Regions from separate parts of the Lysinibacillus sp. C5.1 genome, predicted to be linked through region 2. Evidence: riboswitches for the same ligand, from Rfam matches in the RefSeq annotation. Region 2 holds a riboswitch; each other region holds the start of a gene.

Region 1 (4,727 bases), 360 kb from region 2:
GTTATACGCCAGTAGATCCTTCAAAGTACAATTACAACAAAGATGACAGTATAGAAGCTAAATAATAATTAGTAGGCAGTTCAAGATGATGAGTTTGATATCACGAAGTTTATGATATTGTACCGTTAGCTAGGACTGCCTTTTCGCTTTTTAACACGAGCTGCTAGTGCATAGTATTTCCTGATTTTAGAAGTTAGAAATCTAATTAAAGTAGGAACTGTATGAAGATAAATAACAAAAGCTAGGTTATACTATAATAATGACTTTATTGCTGAAACTAGCATTACGGTGTTAAGGACGATTCGTTTTTAGAAGTAGAAGCAATGAAGTTTTAGGGGATAAGTGAATAACCGAATATCCTATAATGAGAGGGTTTGAAGTAAAATATGACGAATAATTTTTGGCGGGATTTACCGCGACCATTTTTTGTACTTGCTCCAATGGAAGATGTGACGGATGTTGTGTTTCGTCATGTCGTAAGTAAAGCAGGTAGACCAGATGTATTTTTTACCGAGTTTACAAATTCAGATAGCTATTGTCATCCAGAGGGTCAGAAAAGTGTGCGAGGACGTTTGCTTTTTACTGAAGATGAACAGCCTATGGTTGCTCACATATGGGGAGATAATCCTGAATATTTTAGACAAATGAGTATTGGTATGGCGGAGCTTGGTTTTAAAGGTGTTGATATTAATATGGGCTGTCCTGTACCGAATGTGGCTTCACGAGGCAAGGGAAGCGGTCTTATTTTACGTCCTGATGTTGCTGCGGAACTTATTCAAGCAGCGAAAGCGGGTGGACTGCCTGTCAGTGTGAAAACAAGACTTGGCTTCACAGAAGTGGATGAGTGGCAGGAATGGCTTACACATATTTTAAAACAAGATATCGCTAACTTATCAATCCATTTGCGTACGAGAAAAGAAATGAGCCAAGTAGAAGCACACTGGGAGCTAATTCCGGAAATTAAAAAATTACGAGATCAAATTGCACCAAATACGCTATTAACAATCAATGGAGACATCCCTGACCGTGCAACAGGTATGAAGCTAGTTGAACAATATGGTGTGGATGGCGTGATGATTGGACGAGGTATTTTTAAAAACCCATTTGCTTTTGAAAAAGAGCCAAAGGAACATAGTAGTAAAGAATATCTTGATCTTTTAAGATTACAGCTTGATCTTCAAGATCAATATGCTGAGGAGCTACCACGCTCAGTTACTGCGCTGCATCGCTTTTTCAAAATCTATGTTAAAGGATTCCGCGGGGCAAGTGAATTAAGAAATCAGTTAATGAATACAAAGACAACGGATGAAGTACGCGAATTGCTCAATCAATTTGAATAGGTGCCAGTCACTCAAACAATTCTAAATTGTTTGAGTGACTGGCACGTACTACATTCTTACTACGTAGTATCTTAATATTACTTATATTTACCTAATATTCTTTAGATAATATTACTAGTGTCGACAAAAATTGACATGTAATTTATAATGTAAAATTGTAATAATGTTAGTATTATTTTAAGAAAATGAAAAGGCAAACTTACTGAAAGGTAAGGACGCAAAGCTACGAGTCTAAAATCCTATTGGGATTATGATAGTCGGGTTGCCAAAAAATAAACGATTATTTGGCTATCCTTAATTTTTATAATAAGGGTAGTTTTTATTTTCCTAAAAGGGGACAAATTAAAGAACTATAGCGTTAATAAAGTCTTGTTAGTATAGAATAGTAAAAAAACTATATGAAAAAGGAGATTAAAAATGTTAGTCGTTGATAAACCGAAATATAATATGGCGATTTATGAAGCAAAAAAAGAAGTACACGTTCAAGTTCATGGGTTTATTAAAACAGAGCTTGTAGAGGAATATATAAAAGATTTGGAAGAGACAGTGGCGAAAGTACCAAAAAAATCCTATACCTTTGTAGTTGATGCAACGTATCAATCACCTGTTCCATCTAAAGTTTCAGCGGAGCTAGGGCAAACATTAATGTTTTACGCATCACTTGGCTTCAAAGATATCTATATTGTCAATCCAGCCTCTAAAATTGCCTATGTGCAAGTGAGAAATGCTTTAGAGGGAGTGAATTTCCCAGGAACAGTAGTTGACAATGTATCACAATTAGCAACACGATAGTTTTTAAATCACTAGAAGCATATTTGGAGGAATTTATGATGCCAACATTACAAGATGTATATACATATGAAATCATTACAAAAGACCAACCAGACTTAATTGAAAAAGCGGCAACATGTTTAGCAAAAACATTTGTTGGAGTAGATGTAGCCGGTAAATGGGTGCAAGAACCGATAATCGGGTACTCCTTAAAATTACCTTATGATGATTTCTACCAATTCACGAAAGAATACATTGAAGACAATGTGCATCAAGGATACTGTGTTGTTGCGCTCGATGCAGAGCGTAATGTAGTAGGCGCTTTAGTTGGAGATACAAACGCACTGGAAATACATGAAGGTCCTATTTTTAGTGGCACGTTTTCTGATATGAATATAGTGATGGATGTATTAGAGGATATCGATGTTCGTTTCTTAAATGACTATAAACAACGTTATGGAAAAGAAATGGAAGATAATGAAGTGCTGCATTTATTTTTATTAGGTGTCATCGCTGAGCACAATCGCCATGAAATTGTACAAACGTTAGGTGATATTTTAGTTCAAAAAGCATCTGAAGAAGGGTTAAGACTGGTGTTAGCTGAAGCAACAAATCCGAAGTCAATGAGCTTGTTACAGAAGTATCATGGATTTGAAAAGTATGTAAATGTTGAAGGGGATTTCATTGTTCATAAATACGAAAGCAATGAGCATTTAAACGATATCCCAGCGACTGTAGCTGATGGAATTTATATTATTGTAAAAGAGTTATAAAACATCATAGGTAGAGAGAATAGGAGATTTTTATATCATGGATGCTATTATGCTAGTGATTATAGTATTTTTATTATGCACGTCCTTGTATTTTGCTTACCGATATTTTTCGCTTAAACGTCAGGCTGATAGTCAGAGTGAAGTGACAAACGGGGCAGAGGAATTATCTGCAAGTCAATTAAAAGAGCAATTTCATCTATACGAAAAAAATATAAATGAAAAAGGTCAAAATCTTGTTGAACATGGAGAGTATGCAGCGGAGAAGGCTGATATCGTTAGAGCAGCCATTGATGAGGTAGGAAAAGGGTTAAAAAAACAATTAGTAGCTACTGAGGAAAGTTCAACTTCGATTGAAGACATCACAGTGGCTATCGAAGAACTATCTATAAGATCAAACCAAATTTCAGAACAATCGAATACGACGTTAGAATTGACGCAAGAAGGTAACGAAAAGCTCAAAGATTCGATGGTGAAAATGGAGCAATTTGATCAAACGATTAATACAACTTTTGATGCAATCAATATTCTTGGAGAAAAATCACATGAGATTGGCAAGATTGTCAAAGTAATTACAGGGATTTCAGAGCAAATCAATTTATTAGCATTGAACGCAGCTATTGAAGCAGCTCGTGCAGGTGAACATGGAAAAGGGTTTGCTGTCGTTGCGGATGAAGTTCGTAAATTAGCAGAACAATCACAACAGTCCGCTGCTGAAGTATCGAATATCGTAAAAAATATTCAAGAAGAGACGGATCGAGTGGTTACATCCATGAAGCAAGGAACGGAAGAGTTTGCACAAACGAATACTACCATTTTAGAAATTGGTACGATGTTCGAAAGAATTGTAGAAACGACAAAAATTATTGCTGAAAATAATGCCAATTCATCTGCAAGTACAGAAGAATTATCTTCAAGCTCTCAGCAAATCATGGTGGCAATGAGAGACATTTCGTTCATTTCACGTGAATCTGTGGAAATGTTTGAGGAGCTAGTTGAAATTAGCGATGACGAATTAAGTACAATGGATAAATTAGTGCAAGAAGCAGGCAACCTTGTCAGCTTAAAAATATAGAGAAATCGGTGCCAGACACTAAAACAATTCAAAATTGTTTTAGTGTCTGGCACTCTTTCATATATTCTAGTAAAAGCTAATAGGGGTAGATATCCATGGACAAACAAAATAGCAAATACAGATGGGTAGTATTTGTTGTTGTATTGTTAACTTATTTGTTAATGGCGAGCCAACGCACAGCGCCAGGATTAATTACAGACCAATTAATGAGTGATTTTCAGGTCACGGCAGCAACGATTGGCTTATTAACAAGTATCCAATTTTTTGTATATACAAGCTTACAAGTACCAATGGGGATTTTGGCTGATCGTTACGGCCCTAATGCTTTTTTAATTTTAGGGGCGACACTTACGGGGATCGGTACAATCATTTATAGTCTTAGTACACATGCACTTATGCTATTTTTTTCGAGAATACTGACTGGAGTAGGGGATGCAACAATTTGGGTTAATATGGTGCTTATTTTGGCACAATGGTTTCATCGCAAGGAGTTTGTACGTTTAATTGGTCTGGCAGGTATGACTGGAAGTCTAGGGTTTTTATTGGCGACAGTCCCCTTCTCCACGTGGATTGATTTACTAGGTTGGAGGATGGCCTTTTGTAGCGCAGGACTACTATTGACCCTGTGTGGCCTAGTCCTTTATTTTGTACTTGTAAAAAAGCCTAAAACACGCTTTATCAACGAGCAAATTTTTGTAACCGATGAAGAACAACGTGATAAAACATCCGTATTACTGAAAAGAATATTTACCAATCCCCAAGCATGGGCTC
Region 2 (4,727 bases):
TTGTACGTGTAATTTTTTGTACTATCGATATGTTGATCGATAAATTGTTGAGTACTTGTAAAGCCGATTAATTCATTATCTCTAAAAATTTCATAACCTAAAAAGTCATCTTGCTTTTCTTTATCAACGGATAAATAGAGCGTATTTGTTTTGGTAGCTTGGTTTGATGCCAATGTTACGTTTACTGCTTTTCCTTTCAAACCATTCCCTTTATAGTCGACCGCACTATTATTTAAATACCATATTTTTTTATCTGGTTTTGGATACTTACTTGTTTTTGCTCTTGTTTCGTCCGTTACGACAAAGCCATGACGAGCAAAGTGTTCACTTAAATCTAAACCGAGCGCTTCAGAAGAAAACTCGACTAAATATTGTTGTTTAGAACGTTCGCCATCTGTTAGCGTGACATTTTTTTCGCGGTAAAGAGCGTTTAATTTTCCCCAATAGCCAGGGCTATACATTTCAAGTTGCCAGTAAACGGCTAGTTTTTCAAACAAACCTTGATCGTTATAATCTTTTGTGTTTTTTTTCAATACGTTTTTATAAACATTCGCTTCATATGGAATGCGTCCATCGATTTTCCCGTAAAGTGCTGACATATGCTGTGGAAGCATATTGTTTGTTACTTCGCCGATTGTTCGTACACCTATATCCATACGGTGACCGATTTCATGGATAAGCCCCCATGAACCGCCTTTTTCTTCTATCGGAACTAAAATATCAGCCACAACATCATCCAGTGTGCCAATATGATCGCCAGCTGCATACATGTACGCATAAGGCTGTGCAAGTCGTACGTTTTCTCTTATTAATTTTGGATCATGTTTTTCACTGCGCCCATCTAAACCGTAATACTTAAATAATTCGTCCATAAGGCGATTATACGATTCAATGGTTTGGAGTGGGCTATAGCCATTTTCTATATAGGTTTTGTAAGCACCTGTTGCAGTACCTGTCCAAAATAAATGGTCACCAACGACTTCTACAATATCAAGCACTTTGCGATCTTCAACATTTGGATGCTTCGCTATATCTTCATCAATTTTTTTCTTATAGTCGATTAAAAATTGTTTGAACTCCTCTACGTTTGTAGACTTTGTTGCAAATGGAATTCTCTCAACACCTTCGAATCTTAAGGTCGGTGCTTTACCTTGCTGTTCCGCTGTATAAGGATTTTCAATATAGATTGTGCCACCAGGTGTAACGGCCTTCTTATTATAAGAAGTTTTAGGGATGGCAGGAACAGTAATGACGTTTTTACCGACTTTTAAGCTGACACCTTGTCGCCAACTATTCCAAGCACCTTCTTGTTGTGAAAATGCCAAGCGTGGTAACGGACCAGTTGTTGATGCGTCAACGTAAACGGTAATTTGATCACCCGGTTGGGCAGCAAGGCCAGTTGGTTGTAAATTGTTACCGAAGCCGAATTTCAATTGTTGATTGGCATGTTTGACCATATCCCCGTGTTGCTCGGCTACTATAATTCTTCCTTCTGTAACCACTTCACCGTTCATTATTTTTTTAGCTAATTCGATATTGTCTTTATAAGTAGCATATAGTGGATGTGTTTTCGCTTCTTCTTCTAATGCGTTAATATGTTCGATGCTGTTGAATGCAGGGGAAACTGTATTCATCGTTCCGTCAGTAAATAACTGCGCCATTTTATCGTTTAATGCATCTTCTTTATAGAAGGCTAATTCACAAAGTGTTGCCCAATTTTGATTGGATTTAGTGAATTTAAATTTCACCCGTTTAAATGTCGTCGGTGCAAATTTTGCCTCTACTAATCCTGCGACCATGTTATGTTTACCTGTTGAGACAAGTTCATAGGTTTCGCCTTTTGACGTTTGGGAAGCGTAAATTTCAAATTCCTCGGCAAAGCCTTTACGGTCAGAAGGTCTTGCTCCATAAATAATACGATTTAATGTAACAGGTTCTATAAATTCAACTTCTACTTCATTTGAGAATGTAGCTGTGTTGCTTTTATTTGTTTCCCAATATGTATGAACATCGCCATCGATGGCATTTTTGATAATGGCGCTCGCATAGTGTCCGCCATTGTTGGTAATTTCTTTAATGTTTGCCTTATCCATTCTAAATAACTTTGAATACGCTTCGTTGGCATAATGGCTAAATGACGAAGTTAGTGCAGTTGTCGCTGTAATTTTTTCATTGCTTAGCAGTGCTTTCGCATTGTCAATATCTTCTTTGAATTGTGCGTAGAAGGGGTGGCCTTGGGTTTCGACCTCTAATTGATTGATAGCATCTATGGTGTTGAATTTGTCACTTACAGCGCTCATTGTACTATCTGTAAAGAGTGTCGCCATTTTGTCAGAGACAGGATCTTCTTTATAAAATTGAAACTCGGATGCACTTGCCCAATCTTGATTTGCTTTCGTAAAAACAAATTTTAGTCGTTTAAATTCTGTAGGATTGAATTGGATTTCGACGATATCTCCAGTAGAACCTGTATATTGTCCTGATGAAACGAGTGTAAAATCATCGCCTGTATCTGTAGTGGAGCTATAAATTTCAAACTGCTGTGCAAAACCTTTTCCTTTTGTAGAAGATTGACGAGCTGCATAGACAATTCGATTTAATGTAGATGCTTCATGGAACTGAATGATCACTTCATTAGTGAAGGAGGTACTATTGGGTTTCCCTGTTTCCCAATGGCTGTTCATATCACCATCAATCGCTTTATCTATAGTAGAACTTCCATATTTTCCGCCGTTGTTCGTAATCGATTGAATGTTTGCTCTCGCTATTTTAAATACGTCATCGTATGCTTTTAAAATATCTGTTCCGTACAATTCAAATTTTTTCACCGAAGCGATGGAATAATTAGTACGAGCTTCGGCTGAAGTTTTAACTATATCTCCACTTGGATTTTCAGTGGCTAAAACATTCATTGGACCACCGACTAAATTTAAAGCAAGGGCAGATACTGTTACAATCTTTACTACTTTCATCTAAATTCCTCCTTATGCATTTTTCTTACAGAGTACATAAAAAAGCTACTCAAAAAAGAGTAGCTTTATTTTAAATAAGGCAATCATAAAAAATCCCACATTATAATAAATAGCACTAAAAAATGCCTTTCGTAAATTATATTAATATACAATTATCAGTGGGTTGTGTGTTACGTCCTTACTAAACAAAAAGTAGTATGTACTCTTCGGCAACTGGCAGACATAGTTATTAAAAACCTTAGTCCCTATAGCTTTGCGTCCCTAAATTTCTTTAGGTTTGCCTATTCAATTTTCTACAATAAAGAATAGCATAAGGAAAATCATTGCCAAAGTACAATTTGCACTATATTTTACCACCTATAATTCGGGTAAAATGGCGAGGTTTTTTTTATTGGGCGAAAAATAATGTCATTTAATGGTGGTTCATTTGTTATGTGTAAAAGACTTTAGTAAGAGAAAAATGGTTTATCTGTAAACTACTTATGTCATGGGTACTGATATTGAAAATATTTACAATAGGTGAAATAATAGATTTGATACTATTTAATGAAAGGAAATGGACTACATGTTATATAAATTAAATAAGTCCTCCTGGGATTATGAAAAGGTAAAAAGAGTGAGTCTTGATGCGATTGGTTGGAAAGAGAAGGATTTAGAAAGGTTAGTATCTAAACATCTGCAAGATTTTATTTCTAGCAAAGATTTAATGACAATATTTAACGAGCGTCCAAGACAAGAAGAACCCGATATTTTAGCAGTTGATAAAGATGGCGATTTATATATATTTGAATTGAAAAGATGGGGTTCAAATCAAGAGAATTTGCTACAAGTATTGAGATATGGTCAATTATTCGGCAATAGTAGTTACGATGAGCTCAATGAAAAATACCTCAAATATAGCCAAGGTAATATATCGTTAATGGATGCCCATAAGCAGTATTTTGATAAAGACGCAAGTAATCAAATTACCCAAGAGATGTTTAATAATAAGCAACATTTCATTGTTATGACAAATGGCTTAGACCAACAAACGGTAGAAGCAATTATTTATTGGAAGAAGAATGGTTTGACTATTGATGCCATTGTCTACTGGATATTTGAAGTCAATGGTGAACATTATATTGAGTTTAATATGTATTCGCCAATTGAAAGTTATTTAGAATATGAGAGTAGCGCCTACGTTTTAAACACGAATCATACCAATAATCCACTAACGACAGACGAAATGTTAGATGAAAAGAAAGCAGCGGCTTATCATAAAGGATGGCAAGAAAAAATAGAAAAGATTCAAAAGGGCGATATTGTATTTCTTTATAAAAGCGGCGCTGGCATTGTAGGATACGGAAAAGGTTCCGGTAAATATAACAAGCAAGATTATAATGGCTATACTAATGCAGAGACAAATACACCTTTACAAGATTTTTGTAAATTAAAGCGTCCATTAAGTGCTTCTGAAATGAAAGCTATTTGTGGACAAGGTTTTAACTTTAGACAAACGATGTTCTCAATTAGTGAAGAAAATGCCAATAAATTAATGCGAGTAATTCAAAAACATTACTTGTAACATTTTAGGAGCGATATTTTAGCCGTTTAGCGTTACCGCGGTTAACGAGCTTCCATCACCATTTACACAATCTTCTACGTCATTATGCGTAGGAGGTTTTTTATTTTTGTTTGAATAGCAAGCGGCAGCGATATTGAACTGTAATGTTTAGTTCATCTTCCGTTCATTTTCAGTTCATGTTGTGTTCATGT
Region 3 (4,727 bases), 470 kb from region 2:
TATCCTTATCCTTCTAGCAATCCCCTATCTAAATCGCACGCAGGAGTGGAAAAACAGTTGTCACTACCTATGTCCGCTTCCGTCAAGCAAGCTACCGCGCACTTCTGTTAATAAATATAAAGAGCCGGTTACGATTGTTCTACACTTCTTCTCTGATTGCTGTTGTAAAAATGGAATTGTATTTTGCAAAATTGCTTTTTGCGGGGCATGACATAATGCCAACATATCTTGTGCTGACATCGCACGCGGATTATCAAAATCAACAAAATAAAATGTCTCACTAATTTGCTCTAAGTACTGCAAAACTCCTTTTACATCCTTATCACCTAATATGCCGACAACAAAGGTAATAGACTCATTAGGAAACGCTTGGCGAACCGTTTCTACCAATTTTTCTGCACTAGCTGGATTATGCGCACCGTCAAAAATAATATATGGCAACACCTCTTCAAATCGTCCTAAAATGCTTGCCATTTCAATACCTTGGCGTATACTTGCCACGTTGATTGCTACATTTAGCGCAGTCGCAACTTCTAAAAATGCCGTAATGGCTAATGCCATATTATTCGCTTGATGAGGTCCTTTCATATGACGTGTAAGATTTGTGATATGTAAGTCCATAGTCTCATTTTTATAGTTCTCATAGTCATGCATCCGCACAATATGGAATTGATTGTTCAGCTCTAGAACAGGTGCTTGCTTTGCATTAGCTTCTCTCTCAATAATGTTCTTTGCTTCACAAGGTAAATCCCCGATTACAACTGGTCGATGCTGTTTAATAATCCCTGCTTTATGCTGTGCAATGCTTTCAATAGTTGGACCTAAAAATTTTGTATGCTCTAGCGCTATACTCGGAATAATCGAGACAATAGGTTGCACTACATTCGTACTATCTAGTAAGCCCCCCATACCCGCTTCGATTAATGCAATATCGACATCACAATGGACAAAATGCAAAAACGCTGCGACAGTTAAAAGTTCGAAATCCGTTAGTTTACCGCTAAGCCCCGCATTCTTCATTTGATGAAAAACGCGATCCATCTCTAGTGCTGAAATAGGTTGTTGCATTACTTGAATTTGGTCATGCACATTCAAAATGCATGGAGACATGAACTTGCCTACTTTTAAGCCATGTTCCTGCGCAATTGACTCTAAAAATGTTAATGTTGAGCCTTTGCCATTCGTGCCTGCAAGGTGCACAATTTGCAATGTTCTTTCAGGATTCCCTACAAGTGCCAATGCTTCTTCAATCGCTGTAAGCCCTGGCTTAATTACATCATCACTAGTTAAAGCCCATTTTTTCTTATAATCATCGAACTGAGGAATCATTGTGCTCCCTCCTGTATCCATTGGCGAACTTCAGCTATAAAATACAGCGAACCTGTAATCACAACAATATCTTGTTGGTCCTTATGTTGTATGACTTCACTTACTATATATTTCCAATTTTTGTTATATCGTTTGTCTTGATGCGTTGATAACATCGCTAACTGTTCAGCTGGCATGGCATTGGGTAGTCCAATTTGTGTAAAAGATATAGAAGTTGCTACTGCATCCATTAACGCAATACTATTGGCATGGTCTTTATCAGAAAGAGCTGCATAAATAAATCGATAGCGTTGATTTGGATAGACCTTCTGTAATGTTCGAATCAATGCGGCAGTTCCTTCTGAGTTATGAGCACCATCTAATACAATATTATTAGGGAACTGTTCAAAGCGACCTGCCCACTGTGCGTGTTGTAGCGCTTGGCGCATTGACTCTTCGGATAAATGAATAAGCCCTTTTTCACGTAATAAATCCATCGTTGTGATAGCCAGACTCGCATTAGCGATTTGATGCGCCCCTGCCATTTTTAATTGAATATCTGTGAGGTCAAGATGCGCATTGTGATAATGAAATGATTGCATGCCCATCTCCTGCTCCTGTGCAATCACGTTAAAATCATGCCCTAGAACAAGACACCTAGCATGACGTTCATGTGCAACCTTTTGAATCGTAGCAAGTGCTTCTTTATTTTTAACACCAACCACTACGGGTACACCTTCTTTAATAATACCTGCCTTCTCAAAAGCAATCTTCGCATATGTATCGCCTAAAAAGGCCGTATGCTCTAAAGAAATCGTTGTAATAATGGATACAAGTGGTGTTATGACATTGGTCGCATCAAGTCTTCCACCGAGCCCAGTTTCAATTAACGCAAAATCCACTTCTTCATGTGCGAAATATTGGAACATAATAAGTGTGACGACCTCAAAAAAGCTTGGATAGTCCCCATTATAATTTGCCTCAATGATTGAAGCTACGTTATTCATATACTGTAAAAATTGCTCGTCCGGAATTTGTTTTCCATTGATGGTCATACGTTCATTGACACGTGTTAAATGTGGTGAAGTAAAAGCACCAACCCGATATCCTGCATTCTCTAGCATTTCTCTCAGTACATTTACGGTGGACCCCTTGCCATTGGAACCTGCTAAATGGATAGCGCGCAACTTGTTATGCGGGTCCCCTAAACGCGCCAATACTTCACGCATCATGACTAAAGGTTCACGTTTATGATCAATCGCCTTTAATGTAAAAATAAAATCTGTACATGCTTTTATCGTAGTAAACAAAAGAAACACTCCCTTTCACTACAGTATAAAGGGTGACTGGCACACAAACAATTCTGATACAAATTTAAAAACACACAGAAAACCACTGTAGGAGTGATCATTTGTGTGTTTTTAACTAATTTTTTTCAAATAAACAACAAATTATTGTAATTGATGGATGCCTAATAGCGCTCCCATATCATCTAAAATTATTTTTGCATCATTATTTAAGAGTGGCATAACATCCGATCTTTGCACTAGTTCTAACGAATTTTTTAATGTTCTTTTCAGCATCGAAATATCAAAATTTGAACAATACTCATTAATCTTATTTATCACTAGTAAATCTGTACGTGTTAATGAAATCTTCGTATCTTTTTGTCCCTTATTATCCGCTAAAATATGTTTAATAAGAACCCGTCCACTTGCATTTAATAGTCGATAATATTTAGCCTCCGATAACTTTAAAAGATTTGCTTCTATAATTCCCCTAGCGCTCACAAAATCTAAATCATCACAAGCTTTGTTTACTTTCACTACAATTGTTCCAATATTTCCTGACATAATAAACCTCCGTTATTCTTGCATTCAAAGTAAAAGACCATTCTACTCAACATAGAATGGCCATAAAATTAAATAAAAATTTCATTTAATGGTAACCAGGCGATCATAGTTTGAAAAATACTCATTTCTCTTCACCTTAGACCCTAGGCTTTGCGTCCTACCCTTTCGGATAGTTTGCCTTTATCTATTATACTAACTAAAATAGATAATACTATATATTTTTTCCTAACTCAATACATAACTTTTGATGCATAAAAAGAAAAACAGCAAATGACTATTTCGCCATCTGCTGTTTCTTCAAATCACTATGCTATTACATGTTTTTTAATTCTTCTAAACGTTTTAATACTACTGCATGTTTCTCTTCATAATCCGCTAATTTTTCGCGTTCAGCATTTACTAATGCTTCTGGAGCCTTTGAAACAAATTTTTCATTGGACAGCTTACCAGTGACAAGCTTCACTTCTTTCGCCCACTTTTCTAGTTCTTTTTCTAGACGAGCGATTTCTTCTTCTAGATTGATAAGACCTACAAGCGGTAAGAATAGCTCTGCTCCCGTTACTACTGCCGTCATTGATTGACTCGGAGCCTCTAAGCCTTCACCAATTGTTAACGGCTCAGGATTACAGAATTTTTCTAAGTAGGCTTTATTCGCTTCAAGAGTAGCAACTGTTGCACTATCTTTAGCAGAAATGAACAACGGTACTTTTTTGCTCATAGGTGTGTTAACTTCCGCACGAATATTACGCACCGAACGTATAATATCCATAAGGAGCTTCATATTGTCTGCTTCTTCAGCAAAGTGAAGATCCGTACGCACAGTAGGCCATGCTGCCACTGTAATTGACTCACCTTCATGAGGTAAATGTTGCCAAATTTCTTCTGTGATGAATGGCATAAACGGATGTAATAGACGCATTGTTTGGTCTAATACGTAAGCTAGTATAGATCGAGTTGTTTTCTTAGCAGCCTCATCTTCACCATTCAGCGGTAGTTTCGCCATTTCAATATACCAAGAACAGAAATCATCCCAAATGAAATTATATAGTTCACGACCTACTTCACCAAACTCATAACGTTCTGCTAATGAAGTCACACGTTCAATTGTTTCATTCAAGCGCGTTAAAATCCATTTATCGGCTACTGATTTTTCACCAGTTAAGTCGATTTCATCATATGTCATTCCATCCATGTTCATAAGTGCGAAACGGGAAGCATTCCAAATTTTATTAGCAAAGTTCCAAACAGATTCTACTTTTTCCGTTGTATATCGTAAATCTTGGCCTGGAGATGAACCTGTTGCTAAGAAATAACGCAGTGAATCCGCTCCGTATTTCTCAATAACATCCATTGGGTCCACACCATTACCAAGTGATTTACTCATCTTACGTCCTTCGCCATCACGTACCAATCCGTGGATTAATACATCTTTGAATGGGCGTTGTCCAGTAAATTCAATACCTTGGAAAATCATACGAGATACCCAGAAGAAAATAATATCGTATCCTGTTACAAGCGTACTTGTTGGATAGTAACGTTGATATTCTTCATTTGCCTCGTCAGGCC
Region 4 (4,727 bases), 350 kb from region 2:
ATTATAGGTGCATTACTTATTCTTTTATTAGTATTCATCTTCGTCATGATAAAAGGGGCAAGAAAGTAAGTGCCAGGTACTAAAACAATTCTGAATTGTTTTAGTGCCTGGCACCTTTTATTTTTGTCTTTTTTCAGCCATTTCTACAAGTCGTTTCGTGATTTCTCCACCTACGGAACCGTTCGCGCGAGAAGAAGCATCTGGCCCAAGTTGTACGCCGAATTCTTGTGCGATTTCATATTTCATTTGATTAACAGCTTCTTGTACACCAGGAACTTGAAGTTTATTGGAACTTCGATTTTTATTAGCCATTTTTCTCACCTCCTTGTGCTATTAGAATGGTCGGCAGTTTGATTTTCATACATTTAAAAACAAGGAAATGTGCAATCTACATACTATAGGCGAGGAATAATTGCAAAGCTAGCTAAAAATACAATTTACTCTGTTATAATAAAGCCTGGCTCTTATAAATTCAGATTTTGCAAGGAAATCAAGGAGGTTTTGCTATGACGAATAATGATATTTTGATTCGTTTACGATATGCACTAGATATTAAAAATACGGATATGGTAGAAATTTTTAAGCTTGGTGGTATGAAATACACTAAAGAGGATGTATTAAACATGCTTATCAAAATTAAAGAAGATGAAGAAGATATCCCAGAGAATTACATTAAATGTAATAACAAAATGGTAGAGGCATTTTTAAATGGTTTAATTACTTTTAAACGTGGCCCTCAACAATCAAAACAAGGTCCACAGGAAGGGCCACCACCGGTTACAGGGAAAGAAAGCCCAAATAATATGCTTTTGAAAAAAGTGAAAATTGCAATGGCTTTAACAACGGAAGATATGCTTGATATTTTATATGAAGGTGGCGTAACAGTATCGAAAGGTGAGTTAGGCGCGATTTTAAGAAATCCTAGTCATCGTAATTACAAAGAATGTGGCGATCGCTTTGTGAGAAACTTTTTAAAAGGTTTAACATATAAATATAGAGATTAAGTATTAAATTGTTAAAGTGAATTGTGGTCGGATGCTTACCTACAGTAAGCGTCCCGCCTTTGTTTGTATTGGATGAAGTACATAATAACAATAAAAGCAATAAAAAATAAATTGTAAAATCACCATTATTTTCTTTGAACAGTTGATAAATGTGACGGAATTGTGTACAATGAAATTGACACAAAGTTGTCACAAATGGAAAAGAAATGTTCATGAATAGAGGGGTGCTTTTTATGATATTTTTTGATTTTATTTTAATTGCTATTTCTTGCATTAGTATTCCATTAATAGTTGCTGTTATGTTAGACATTTTTTATGCAGAACGTAAAAAAGTTCGTTTTTCATTACGCCGTACTTCTGTATGGTATATGTGCGTTTTTGCATTATCCTTTATTCCAGCTGTCTTACTCGTAACACAACTTGCATAATTGAATAAACATTTAGGGGTAAGTGTTTATCAGAAATTTAAGCAGCAATAACGTATGTTTACGTTGTCGCTGCTTATTTTTTGTCAGGACTTTTTACAATAAAGAAGAATATTTTTACATAGTAATTATTTCATTGTTTGTACATAAGTAGTAAAATAAGAGCATGGACTAAATAGTAATTTTGGAAGCTGTATTGATTATTTTTTACTATTATGTTAATTTGAGGAGAAATAAGGGCAAATCTACTGAAAGGTAGAGACGCAAAGCTACAGGTCTAAGGCAGATAACGCTATGATGGCTGGGTTGCAAAAGATTAGTAGTTATTGGGATTTATTATTTTTTTATCTTTAATAACCTATTTCTTTTGAAATAGGTTATTTTTTTTTGACCTATAAAATATAAAGAGGAGGAATTATCTATGCAATTTTTAAAAAATGTTTCATTGAAAAACAAATTATTACTTACAGTTTCAATTATTGTTTTAATGTTGATTTCTATCGTCACAACGCAAAGTATTAGTGAGCTTAACAAAAGAATGAATGTAGATTTGGAACAAGAGTTAAAAAGTGTTGGTATATTGACAGCTATGAATCTCGATAGTGATCAGATAAAACATTTATTAACTGAAAAAGGGGAAAGTAATCCCGATTTTAAAAATCTCCAAAAACAGCTAGATATGATTCAGGAAGAACAGGGGATAATGAGCTGGAGTTATATTTGGGATATGAAAGATAAAGGTGTTAATCCGATAGGGTATACATCCAACTTGAATGAGGTTTATGAAGCTGGTGAGATTTTCGAAGATTTAGCAGATGAACATGTAGCAACAGCTAAGCGTGCAATTGACAGTAATCAGTCTGAAGTGACGAACGTATTCGAAGATCAATTTGGTGCTTGGAGAACAGTATTTACTCCTATTAAAGATGATAATGGCAAAATGATTGCCTTATTAGGTATTGATTATTCCGCAGATTACATAAATACAATCATTAAAACAAGTATGACAAAACAAATTGCAATCGCAGTTGTTGGTTTGATTATTTTACTAATTTTACTTTACATAATTATCGATCGACTATTAAAACCTCTTAAGAAAGTAGTCGATGTTGCAAATCAAGTGGCAAATGGTGAATTGCAACAAGTTGAATTAGAAATTACAAAAGATGAAATAGGGAACTTATCGCAATCTATTCAAACGATGGTTACCAATTTGCAACATATTATTTTAAATATTAGAAATACATCTAATCATGTTTCTTCTGCTGCAAGTCAGTTAACTGTCAATGCAGGAGAGTCGTTTAACAGTTCTACCGATATTGCAAAGGATATGAAACGTATAAATGAGAATGCGGAAGCATCTATGGTGATGACAGAAGAAACTGCTGCAGCTATGGAAGAAACAGCAACAGGTATTCAACAAATAGCTGACTCAGCAAATACTGCTGCCGAATCATCTATAGCAGCATCTCTTGCTTCTGAACGTGGAGATAAAGTCGTGCAACAAGTTATATCCCAAATGGAGCTAATTAATGGTTCAGTAGAACAAATTGGCAAAACCATTAATGGCTTACATGTTAATACGAATAAAATTAGCGATATTGTGAGTCTTATTACAGCAATTGCGGATCAAACTAACTTACTTGCTTTAAATGCAGCTATTGAAGCAGCAAGAGCAGGAGAACATGGTAAAGGTTTTGCAGTGGTAGCAGATGAAGTGAGAAGGTTGGCAGAGCAATCCTCGCAATCAGCAACAGAAATATACAATCTAATTAGTACGATTCAATCCGATTCAAATGCTTCCATTGTCGTGATGGAAAAAGGAAAAGCAGATGTAAAAGCAGGTATGGAATATACAGATGAAGTAGGGGAAATCTTTAAAGAAATTCTTACATCATCGGAAGAAGTCGCTAGTCAAATTCGTGAAATTTCAGCAGCCTCTCAGCAAATTTCTGCTTCGTCAGAGGAAGTTGCAGCGTCTGTCAATAACATTAAACAATCAGCGGAGCTTTCATCAGAGTTTTCATCTAATGTGTCAAAAGCGACACAGGAACAATTAACGACGATGCAAGAAGTGAAAGAGGCTTCTTCTTCTTTAGGAATAACAGCACAAGAATTACAAGCGCTTGTAGCAAAATTCAAATTGGAGAATGATGAAAATGGAAAATAATTTAGCACAAAAAAATGTTCTGATTACTGGTTCTAGTAAGGGCATCGGAAAAGCAATTGCACTTGCATTCGCAAAACAAGGTGCCAATGTATTGATTAACTTTATTGGTGACGATCATGAAGCAGAAGAAGTGCGAGCACAGGCTGAAAAGCTAGGTGTACGAGCTTATAAATACCGTGCTGATGTATCAGACTCTCATCAAGTACAGGACATGTTCCGATACATGGATAGTCATCTAGGACAGATTGATATTCTTGTAAATAATGCAGGATTTGCACAAGCTTCTAGCGTGCTAGATTTAACAGACGAACAATGGGACAGAATGATTAAAGTACATCTTTATGGATGTTTTTATAATTGCCGAGAAGCAGCGAAACGAATGAAGGAACGAAACAAAGGCAAGATTATTAATATTTCTTCAGATATTGGTAGTCTAGGTTGTGAAGAGTTTACGCATTACTCAGCTGCAAAAGGCGGCATTAATGCATTTACGAAAGCTTTGGCAAGAGAATTAGCGCCCAACATCTTAGTAAACGCTGTAGCTCCTAGTGGGACACTCACAGATATCCTACAAGAATTTGGAGAGAACTATATTGAAGAGGAATCTGCAAAGTATCCATTAAAACGCTTGGCACAACCTGAGGAAATCGCAAAAAGTGTACTTTTTTTAGCCTCTGACAACGCTGATTTCTATACAGGTCAGATTTTAACGCCTAATGGTGGAGTAGTGATGAACGGATAATGTAAGAACTAAGGAGCAATAAAAATGTTGAATATTTTAATCTTTAGCGTGTACTTAATTTTTATTTATTATATTGGTTATAAGGGGTATAAACGCGTTAATACGGCAGAAGATTTAATCGTAGCCGGATGGAGCATGCCTCTCTCAGTTGTGACGGGAAGTTTAATTGCGGCTTTATTAGCCGCTCCGTTCTTTTTTGCAGCTGTCGGTTCTGGTTATACGAGTGGCGGCTTTGAGGGATCAGCGACGATGGGTGGTTTAGGGACCTGTATGATTCTTGGTGCGCTTATATGGACCAAACCGCTTAGAAGATTAAAAGGATGGACATTAGCAGACTACTATGGCTTAAGATATGGTAGTAAAAAGTTAGGAGCTTACACAGGGAT

What was found. Region 2 has a riboswitch for cyclic di-GMP ahead of I5435_RS18270 (NPCBM/NEW2 domain-containing protein). Riboswitches for the same ligand answer to the same signal wherever they lie in the genome.
Region 1: linked by a shared signal. The riboswitch ahead of I5435_RS20085 (hypothetical protein) and the one ahead of I5435_RS18270 (NPCBM/NEW2 domain-containing protein) in region 2 are both predicted to bind cyclic di-GMP.
Region 3: linked by a shared signal. The riboswitch ahead of I5435_RS15875 (hypothetical protein) and the one ahead of I5435_RS18270 (NPCBM/NEW2 domain-containing protein) in region 2 are both predicted to bind cyclic di-GMP.
Region 4: linked by a shared signal. The riboswitch ahead of I5435_RS20050 (methyl-accepting chemotaxis protein) and the one ahead of I5435_RS18270 (NPCBM/NEW2 domain-containing protein) in region 2 are both predicted to bind cyclic di-GMP.

The regions. Positions count from the first base shown of each region.
Region 1 is NZ_CP066226.1:4,072,138-4,076,864, reverse strand. Features, by position in the region: gene I5435_RS20095 (lipoteichoic acid synthase) at 1-65, shown strand, start outside; gene I5435_RS20090 (tRNA dihydrouridine synthase) at 387-1,340, shown strand; cyclic di-GMP riboswitch class I at 1,523-1,610, shown strand; gene I5435_RS20085 (hypothetical protein) at 1,758-2,132, shown strand; gene I5435_RS20080 (hypothetical protein) at 2,171-2,884, shown strand; gene I5435_RS20075 (methyl-accepting chemotaxis protein) at 2,922-3,956, shown strand; gene I5435_RS20070 (MFS transporter) at 4,052-4,727, shown strand, end outside.
Region 2 is NZ_CP066226.1:3,714,592-3,719,318, reverse strand. Features, by position in the region: gene I5435_RS18270 (NPCBM/NEW2 domain-containing protein) at 1-2,972, opposite strand, end outside; cyclic di-GMP riboswitch class I at 3,178-3,264, opposite strand; gene I5435_RS18265 (PDDEXK family nuclease) at 3,538-4,536, shown strand.
Region 3 is NZ_CP066226.1:3,242,579-3,247,305, forward strand. Features, by position in the region: gene I5435_RS15865 (bifunctional folylpolyglutamate synthase/dihydrofolate synthase) at 64-1,329, opposite strand; gene I5435_RS15870 (bifunctional folylpolyglutamate synthase/dihydrofolate synthase) at 1,326-2,618, opposite strand; gene I5435_RS15875 (hypothetical protein) at 2,760-3,161, opposite strand; cyclic di-GMP riboswitch class I at 3,249-3,350, opposite strand; gene I5435_RS15880 (valine--tRNA ligase) at 3,475-4,727, opposite strand, start outside.
Region 4 is NZ_CP066226.1:4,066,558-4,071,284, reverse strand. Features, by position in the region: gene I5435_RS20065 (alpha/beta-type small acid-soluble spore protein) at 118-312, opposite strand; gene I5435_RS20060 (YehS family protein) at 507-1,004, shown strand; gene I5435_RS20055 (hypothetical protein) at 1,238-1,432, shown strand; cyclic di-GMP riboswitch class I at 1,658-1,743, shown strand; gene I5435_RS20050 (methyl-accepting chemotaxis protein) at 1,851-3,599, shown strand; gene I5435_RS20045 (SDR family NAD(P)-dependent oxidoreductase) at 3,589-4,341, shown strand; gene I5435_RS20040 (sodium:solute symporter family protein) at 4,366-4,727, shown strand, end outside.